DNA from 2 places in the Rhizobium sp. OAE497 genome. Region 2 is predicted to be linked to the other one. Evidence: predicted binding sites of a transcription regulator. Region 2 holds the regulator's gene; the other holds the start of a gene.

Region 1 (4,361 bases), 1.5 Mb from region 2:
AGCCTCACCTGCAACCCGCGCTGTCCGCCATTAATGTAAACCAGCGGCTCGGCAAGCGCCGCTTCCTCGAAGGCGGTGGGGACAAGCTTCTTCTGGCCGAAAGGGCTGATGCCGCCGACGTGATAGCCGGTCAGGCGCTCGGCATCGGCCGGCTTCAGCATGTTGGCAGCCTTGCCGCCAAATGCGGCAGCAAGCTTCTTCATGCTGACTTCGCGGTCCGACGGCACGACGACGCAGACCGGCTTGCCGTCGACTTCGGCCATCAACGTCTTCAGCACGCGGTGCGGCTCTTCGCCGAGCGCCTCTGCGGCCTGCAGGCCGACGCGCTCGGCATTCGGGTCGTAGTCATAGGTATGCACGGTGAATTGGACGCCGGACTTTGCCAGAACCTGAGTGGCGCGCGTCGTCTTAGACATGATTACTGTCCGAATTCCGCGGCATAGGCCTCAGGTTTGAAGCCGATCAGCAGCTTGCCGTCATGCTCTAGTACTGGGCGCTTGATCATCGACGGCTGCGCCAGCATCAGAGCAATCGCCTTCTCGCGCGTCAGGTTTTCGCGCTCGGCATCCGGCAGTTTGCGGAAGGTCGTTCCGGCGCGGTTGAGCACCGTTTCCCAACCTGCCTTGTCAATCCAGGCTTCCAGATGCGCCCGGTCGATGCCGGAGGCCTTGTAGTCGTGGAAGTCGTAGGCTGCATCGTGCTCGTCGAGCCAGGTGCGGGCCTTCTTCATCGTGTCGCAGTTCTTGATGCCGTAAATTGTCGTTGCCATGATCAGTCTTCCAGCGTTCCGGCCTTGCGCAGCGCCGTGCTCGGGGCGTCGCAGGCAATCTTCATCAGGTCGCCGCGGCGGCGCACCAGGCGATCGGAGATGCGTGTGACGATCAGGCCCGCCTGCGGCGCACGGATTTCGACTTCGCCATCCGCCATGCCAGGCTTTGTCACGATGGTCGCCAGCAGGTCGCCGGTCGCAACCGTCTCGCCGATATTGCGGTGGAAGAGCACGGTGCCGGCCACCGGCGTACGGATCATCTCGATATTGTCCAGCGGTGCCGCCGGGCCGCTAAAGGGTGCGAGCGGCTCAGTTTCGCCCGTCACCGCGCCGCGTGCGGCGAGGAAGGCATAGAGCCCATCCGCATCGGCGCTTGCCATGCCGGGATAGACGTCGCGGCGGCCGCGCAGTTCCAGCGTAGTCGAAAGTTTGCCCGGCAGGCGGCCGCGCTTCTCACCGGGAACTTCGTATTTCCAGGCAAAGCCGACGGCCTCCTCGAAGGCCGAGCTTTCGCCATCCGACAGCAGCACGGCATCCATCGACAGCGCACTCGCGAGATCGCTCGCCTCCGGCCAGAAGGCCTCGTCGATATAGGCATATTGAAGGGACTCGTCATCGCAATGCAGGTCGAGCACCAGATCGGCGCCGAGCGCCATGTGGATCAGCTCGCGCTTCAGGCGGTCGGCGGCGCGATAGCGGTCGAGGTTCTCGATCAGGCCGGCGCGATCCCGCAGCGAAATCAGCGGGAAATCACGATTGAAATTGGTGCGCGTGCCCAAGTCGAAGCGGCCCTGCATCTCGCCGAAATGTGACTGCGCGGCGCCGATCGGATTGGCCTGCGGCACGACGGTGATGTCGCTGGCGATCCGTCCCTCGCTCTCGGCCTTGCGCAGCTTGCCGCAGAGAAAATGCAGCACGGCCGTTCCCGGCAGTTCGTTGGAATGGAGTGCTGCCTGCAGATAGATCTTCGGTGCCTGCGGATCGTTGCCCTTGAAATGCAGCACCGGCAGGCGCCACTCGATACCCGGCGTATCGCCGGGAATGATGATTTCGCGAATATCCACTGTTCAGCACTCCCAAATTCTCTGTGCAGGAGCTTTAAGCAACTCCACCGGCGCGGCGCAAGCGCCAATGGAGGCTAGCCCAGCAGCGGCCATTCCTCGATGTCTACATGCCGGCCCTCGCCGGTGAGGCTGTTGATCAGCACGAAGGACTTGGCTGTCCAGGCGATCGGCTCGGCCAGGATCGTTTCCGGCACGCTGCGATAGTCGTAAAGCAGCGTCATATGCGGCTCGAGTTTCGGCTGAACCCGAACGCTGACACCGCGGTTCATCAGCGCCAGCGCCAGCTGCGCATGAAGTGCCAGGATCTCCTGCCGCCCTTCATCAGCCCGCAGCACGAGCGCCGGTTTGCCCTGACGGAAGCTGACCGCACGGCGAAAGGTCAGCCTGAAAGGCCGCATCCGAACGGCCGCTGCCGCCGCCAGCCCGTCAAAAAGCATGCTCGGCGGAATCTCGTCCCATTCGCCGAGATGGCAGAGCGAGACATGGAGAAGCCGCTTCGGCCGCGCTCTCTCCCGCAGACCGAAGCGGCGCCGCAGCTCGCCTGCCAGCCGCCTTGCCTGTTCGGCGGCGCGCTCGTCTGGGCGCAGCGCGAAATAGACATTGCAGGGCTTGTGCACCGGTCCACCGCCACGGCTTGGCGGCATTCCATCCGCCTGCGGCCCGAATGCGAATTCGCTCTGGTTTTGTGCGCCCATCGTCAATCGGCCTTCGCCGCCTCCTCGTGAAGGTCAAAAGGCTAGCAAGCTGGACCGTGGTTGACAAGAACAAAAAGAGAACAAATAATCACTCCAACGCTGCCCCTGTGCATCAGGCAAGAAACGGGTTGAAGCTGCGGCGTGCGCATACGATCTTGAGAACAGTCAATCATGGAGGTTGCGTCATGAGCGAGGCAACGCATCACTACGGCATATTCAAGACCGCTGGCGGCTATTGCGGCATCGCCTGGAATGCGGCCGGAATCACCCGCTTCCAGCTGCCGACAAAGACTGAAAGCTCGACTGAGCAGCTCTTGCTAAGACGCCTGTCGTCAGGCGTGAGCGCCGATCCGCCGGCCGCGGTCGCAGCGACGATCGAGTCCGTCAAACGCTACTTCGCCGGAGAGACCGTGGACTTCTCGGATGTGGTGGTGGACCTGTCCAATCAGGACGAGTTCTTCCGGGAAATCTATGCCGCCGCCCGCCGCATCGGCTGGGGCCGGACGACGACCTATGGCACGCTCGCCAAGGAACTCGGCCGCGGCCCGGAAGCGGCCCGCGACGTCGGCCAGGCCATGGCCAAGAACCCGGTCGCACTGATCATCCCCTGCCACCGCGTCCTCGCCGCCGGCGGCAAGATTGGCGGCTTTTCGGCCCCTGGCGGGTCGAATTCGAAGGTAAGGATGCTGGAGCTCGAAGGCGTCAATCTGGGCCCGCCCGAGCCGGCCCAGCAGTCGCTTGGCTTCTAGGCCGTGGGAGTGAGAATCACTCCCACTCGATCGTGCCGGGCGGCTTGCTCGTCACGTCGTAGACCACGCGGTTGATGCCGCGCACTTCGTTGATGATGCGGGTGGCGGCGCGGCCGAGGAATTCCATGTCGTAATGATAGAAATCCGCCGTCATGCCGTCGACCGAGGTCACGGCGCGCAGCGCGCAGACGAATTCGTAGGTGCGGCCGTCGCCCATCACGCCGACGGTCTGGACCGGCAGCAGCACGGCGAATGCCTGCCAGATCGCGTCGTAGAGGCCGGCCTTGCGGATCTCGTCGAGATAGATGGCATCGGCTTCGCGCAGGATCTCCAGCTTTTCGCGGGTGATGCCGCCCGGGCAACGGATCGCGAGACCCGGACCCGGGAAGGGGTGGCGGCCGATGAAGCTGTCGGGCAGGCCGAGCTCCTTGCCGAGTACGCGTACCTCGTCCTTGAAGAGTTCGCGCAGCGGCTCGACGAGCTGCATGTTCATGCGCTCCGGCAGGCCGCCGACATTGTGGTGCGACTTGATCGTCACCGACGGGCCGCCGGTGAAGGAAACGCTTTCGATGACATCGGGGTAAAGCGTGCCCTGGCCGAGGAAGTCGGCGCCGCCGAGCTTCTTGGCCTCATCCTCGAAGGTCTCGATGAACAGGCGGCCGATGATCTTGCGCTTGGTCTCGGGGTCGGAAACGCCTTCGAGTTCACCGATGAACTTGTCGGACGCATCGACGTGGATCAGGTGCAGATTGTAGTGTTCGCGGAACATGGCGACGACATTCGCCGCCTCGTCCTTGCGCATCAGGCCGTGATCGACGAGCACGCAGGTGAGCTTGTCGCCGATCGCCTCGTGGATCAGCAGAGCTGCGACCGAGCTGTCGACGCCGCCGGAGAGCGCGCAAAGGACGCGCTTGTCGCCGACCTGCTTGCGGATCTCGTCGACCGCCTTCTGGCGGTATGCCGACATAGACCAGTCGCCCTTGATGCCGGCGATGTTGTGAATGAAGTTGCCGATCAGCTTGGCACCATCGGGCGTGTGCACGACCTCAGGGTGGAACTGCACGCCGTAATACTTGCGCTTCTC
Region 2 (4,361 bases):
GGCCTCAACATGGCGCTGTCCGCCGGCATCTTCTTCGTCGGGTTCCGCACGCTGCTCAGCCTGTTTCCGTCCGTCGCCCAGGCCTATCCGGTCAAGAAGATCGCGGCCGCCGGAGCGCTTGCAGCCGTCACCGCCTATTTCCTGATTTCCGGCTTCGCAGTTTCCGCCGAGCGCGCCTTCATCATGATGGCGATCATGCTGACGGCGGTGTTCTTCGACCGGCCGTCGATCAGTTTGCGCAACGTGGCGCTCTCGGCGCTGATCATCATCGCCATCTCGCCCTCAGAAATCATGGGGCCGAGCTTTCAGATGTCCTTTGCCGCGACGCTGGCGCTGGTCGCCGGCTATGCGCTCTGGAAGGAGCGGCCGGCCCGCGACAAGCCCTTTGCGAAATTGCGCCTCGTCAGGCTCATGTCATCGGCGGCCGGCTTCTTCGGCGGCATCCTGCTCACCTCCGTCATCGGCGGTTTCTCGACGGCGCTGTTCTCGATCGAGCATTTTCACCGGCTGACGGCCTATGGCCTGCCTGCCAATCTCGCCGCCATGCCCGTCATCTCCTTCGTCATCATGCCGGCCGGGCTGCTTGCAATGCTTTTGATGCCGTTTGGGCTGGATGCCTGGGCCTGGCAGGTGGTCGGCTTCGGTCTCGATCTGGTGATCGCGATCGCCAAGACCGTCTCGTCCTGGGGCGGTGATATCGGCGTCGGCCGGTTGCCTGCCTGGTATTTCCCGGCTGCGGTCGCGGGCTTCCTGCTATTGACCCTGCTGCGCACCCGGCTGAGGCACATCGGCACGGCAATCATGGCCCTGTCGACGCTTGTGGTCGTCATGCTTCCCGAAAAGCCGCCGCCGAAGATCGTCATTGCTGAGGACGGCAGCATGGCGGGGATCATCGGTTCAAGCGCAATCGCCACCAATCGCCAGCGCCCGCCGGGTTTCATCTTCGATCAGTGGAAACGGGCTCTGGTGCTGGACAGCCATCGCGAGCCGATCTTCATCACATCGGCACTGGTCCCCACCGCGCCGCCGGGCGAAAGATTGAGGCTGACACCAGCGCAACAGCAGGAAGCGCAGAGCGCCATTGCGGTGAACGCCAGGGAAGAGCGGTTTTCCTGCGTCAAGAAAGCCTGGTGCACGGCAAAGCTGGAGAACGGCTCGGTGCTGACGGTCATCGACAATGCCGCTTACCTCGGCCCCGCCTGCGATGCATCCGATATCGTTGTCACACCGGTGCGCCTGCGGCTTGAAAGCTGCCGCTCTGGCGCGCTGCTCTTCACCGGCGCTACTTTAAGAAGGACAGGCTCTGTCGAGTTGAGCTTCGATGGAGGTGCTGCAGCGGTCACCGCATCCTTCGAGGATCTCGACCGCCCCTGGACCCGCCACCGCGCCTATGATTGGCGTAGCGGCACTTTTGACGGTGATGAGATCACCGTTAGTGATAGCGGCGGATAAGGCCGACAAGCTTGCCCTGAACCTTGACGCGGTCAGGCCCGAAGATACGCGTTTCGTAGGCCGGGTTGGCAGCTTCGAGTGCGATCGATGCGCCCTTGCGGCGGAAGCGCTTCAGCGTCGCTTCTTCATCGTCGACGAGGGCGACGACGATATCACCGGCATTGGCGGTATTGGTGTTGCGGATGATGACGGTGTCGCCGTCGTAGATGCCGGCCTCGATCATCGAGTCGCCCTTGACCTCAAGCGCATAGTGCTCACCGTTTCCGAGCATATCGGCGGGAACGGTGATGTCATGGGTGTTCTGCTGGATTGCCGAAATCGGCACACCGGCGGCGATGCGGCCCATGACCGGAACCGAGATCGAGCTGCTATTGTCTTCGTTCGCCGGCTTCGGCGGCGCGACGGGCTGCGGCTTGCCGAGGCTGCCTTCGATGACGCTTGGCGAGAAGCCGCGGCGCGGCTGGATGCTGGGGCTGTAGGCCTCGGGCAGCTTGATGACTTCCAATGCGCGGGCGCGGTTCGGTAGGCGGCGAATGAAGCCGCGCTCTTCGAGCGCTGTGATCAGGCGATGAATGCCCGACTTAGAGGCGAGGTCGAGCGCATCCTTCATTTCGTCGAAGGACGGCGGTACGCCGGACTCCTTCATCCGCTCGTGAATGAAGAGGAGAAGCTCCTGTTGTTTGCGCGTCAGCATCGAAGTCTTTCCCCAGATTCGTGAAACAAAGCCAGAACGGACACTATATGTTCCATATGTGTTCCGCAAGTGCCTAAATATTGGTAAAACTTCCCATCATTTTTCGTCATTTTTGAAAGTTTCTTTGCCGGATTGGTTATCCGCGCTTGCGCTTTGCCCGGCGCGGCGTGCAAATCTCTGCCGGCTTCACCGGAGGGAACCGCCATGACGCATCCGCTCGATCATCTGGTACTGCCCGTCACCCATATCGATGTCGCCCGCGAGCGACTCGGCCGTCTCGGTTTCACCGTCGCCGCCAATGGCCGTCATCCGTTCGGAACGGAGAATGCCTGCGTCTTCCTCGCCGACAAGACCTATCTCGAGCCGCTCGGCATCGCGAGCCAGGCGGAGTGCGATGCGGCCGCCGCCAAGGGCAACAGCTTTATCGCCCGCGACCAGGCCTTCCGCTTCCGCTGCGGCGATGATGGCTTCTCGGCGGTCGTCTTCGGCACCGACGATGCCGATGCGGACAAGGCCGCCTATGATGGCGCGCAGCTGAGCGGCGGTGACATGGTGGAGTTCTCGCGCCCGATCGTCATGCCCGATGGAACGCAGGCGACCGGCGCCTTCAAGCTCGCCTTTGCCGCCGATCTGAGGGCGCCCGATGTGTTCTTTTTCGCCTGCCAGCGGATCAACGCCTTTCCGGCCGATCGCAAGGCGCTGGAGACTCATGCCAACGGCGTTCTCGGCATTGTCGAGATTGCCCTCAGCGCGGAGGAACCCGACGCCTTCGCGTCGCTGTTGCAGACGGCAAGTGGCGGCGTTGCGCCCGGTGAGGCCGCCTTCGGCCTTTCCTTCGCCCTCAGTAATGTCCGGATCGCCATCTATTCCGAAGAAGGGATGGAGGCCTATTTCGATGTCGAGCCGCTTGGCACCGATAACGGCCTGCGGGCGCGGGCAATCGTCTTTGCGGTCGCTGATCTGGCCGTGACAGCGGCGCATTTGGCTGCTAACGGGATCACCTACTTGAATATGAACAATCGTCTATTGGTGAAGCCGGCGCCGGGACAAGGCGCGATCTTCGCCTTCGAGGAGACCCAATGAGCAACACCAATGCAGAAGTCGCCGTCGGCGAAGGCGCTGGCCGCGTTACCTTTTCCAATGCCGGCAAGCTGTCGATCATCGCTGGCCCCTGTCAGATGGAAAGCCGCGAACATGCCTTCATGATCGCCGGTGTTCTGAGCGAACTCTGCAAGAAGCTCGGCATCGGCCTCGTCTACAAGTCTTCCTTCGACAAGGCCAACCGCACTTCGCTTTCGGCGCAGCGCGGCATCGGCCTCGACAAGTCGCTCGAAGTCTTCTCTGATCTGAAGAAGGAATTTGGCTTCCCGGTTCTGACCGATATCCATACCGAGGAGCAGTGTGCAGAGGTCGCAACCGTCGTCGACATCCTGCAGATCCCGGCTTTCCTCTCGCGCCAGACCGACCTTCTCGTTGCTGCGGCCAAGACCGGCCGCGCCGTCAACGTCAAGAAGGGCCAGTTCTTGGCTCCGTGGGATATGAAGAACGTTCTTGCCAAGCTGAATGAGACGGGCAACCCGAACATCCTGCTCTGCGAGCGCGGTGCTTCCTTTGGTTACAACACGCTGGTCTCCGACATGCGCTCGCTGCCGATCATGGCGGCCATGGGCGCGCCTGTGATCTTCGACGCCACGCATTCGGTGCAGCAGCCGGGCGGGCAGGGCGGATCGAGCGGCGGTCAGCGCGAATTCGTCGAGACGCTGGCGCGTGCAGCCGTCGCCGTCGGCGTCGCCGGCGTCTTCGTCGAGACGCATGAAGATCCTGACAATGCGCCGTCGGATGGCCCGAACATGATCTATCTGAAGGATATGCCGCGGCTGCTCGAGAAGCTTCTGGCCTTCGATGCGATCGCAAAGTCGGCCTGACGTTCAAAAGGCTGACATGATCTTGTAATAGGCCACGCAGGTGGCCTGAAATGAAGGCATGTTAGGCGGCTCAAAAACGGCTGTGAAAACGCCATTGCAATCTGCGTGCCTTCGATTAAGACGATTTCAAACGATTTATCCACCCACCGAGCAGGAAGAAACCCATGACTGCAATTACCGATATCATCGCCCGCGAGATCCTCGATAGCCGTGGCAACCCCACCGTCGAAGTCGACGTCTATCTCGAAGATGGCAGCATGGGCCGTGCGGCTGTTCCGTCGGGCGCTTCG

The links. Region 2 encodes LexA, which represses DNA repair genes until DNA is damaged. Its sites were predicted from a motif close to TGTTCNNNNTGTGTTCNG; they were not measured.
Region 1: ABIE40_RS01245 (2'-5' RNA ligase family protein) is a predicted target of LexA. The motif match lies at 2,594-2,611, and genes of this name have one in related genera.

The regions. Positions count from the first base shown of each region.
Region 1 covers NZ_JBEPOA010000001.1:243,937-248,297, forward strand. The annotation lists gene ybaK (Cys-tRNA(Pro) deacylase) at 1-416, opposite strand, end outside; gene ABIE40_RS01235 (ArsC family reductase) at 419-769, opposite strand; gene ABIE40_RS01240 (M14 family metallopeptidase) at 772-1,833, opposite strand; gene ABIE40_RS01245 (2'-5' RNA ligase family protein) at 1,908-2,477, opposite strand; gene ABIE40_RS01250 (methylated-DNA--[protein]-cysteine S-methyltransferase) at 2,714-3,277, shown strand; gene guaA (glutamine-hydrolyzing GMP synthase) at 3,294-4,361, opposite strand, start outside.
Region 2 covers NZ_JBEPOA010000001.1:1,729,874-1,734,234, forward strand. The annotation lists gene ABIE40_RS08975 (ComEC/Rec2 family competence protein) at 1-1,452, shown strand, start outside; gene lexA (transcriptional repressor LexA) at 1,433-2,146, opposite strand; gene ABIE40_RS08985 (VOC family protein) at 2,351-3,229, shown strand; gene kdsA (3-deoxy-8-phosphooctulonate synthase) at 3,226-4,071, shown strand; gene eno (phosphopyruvate hydratase) at 4,236-4,361, shown strand, end outside.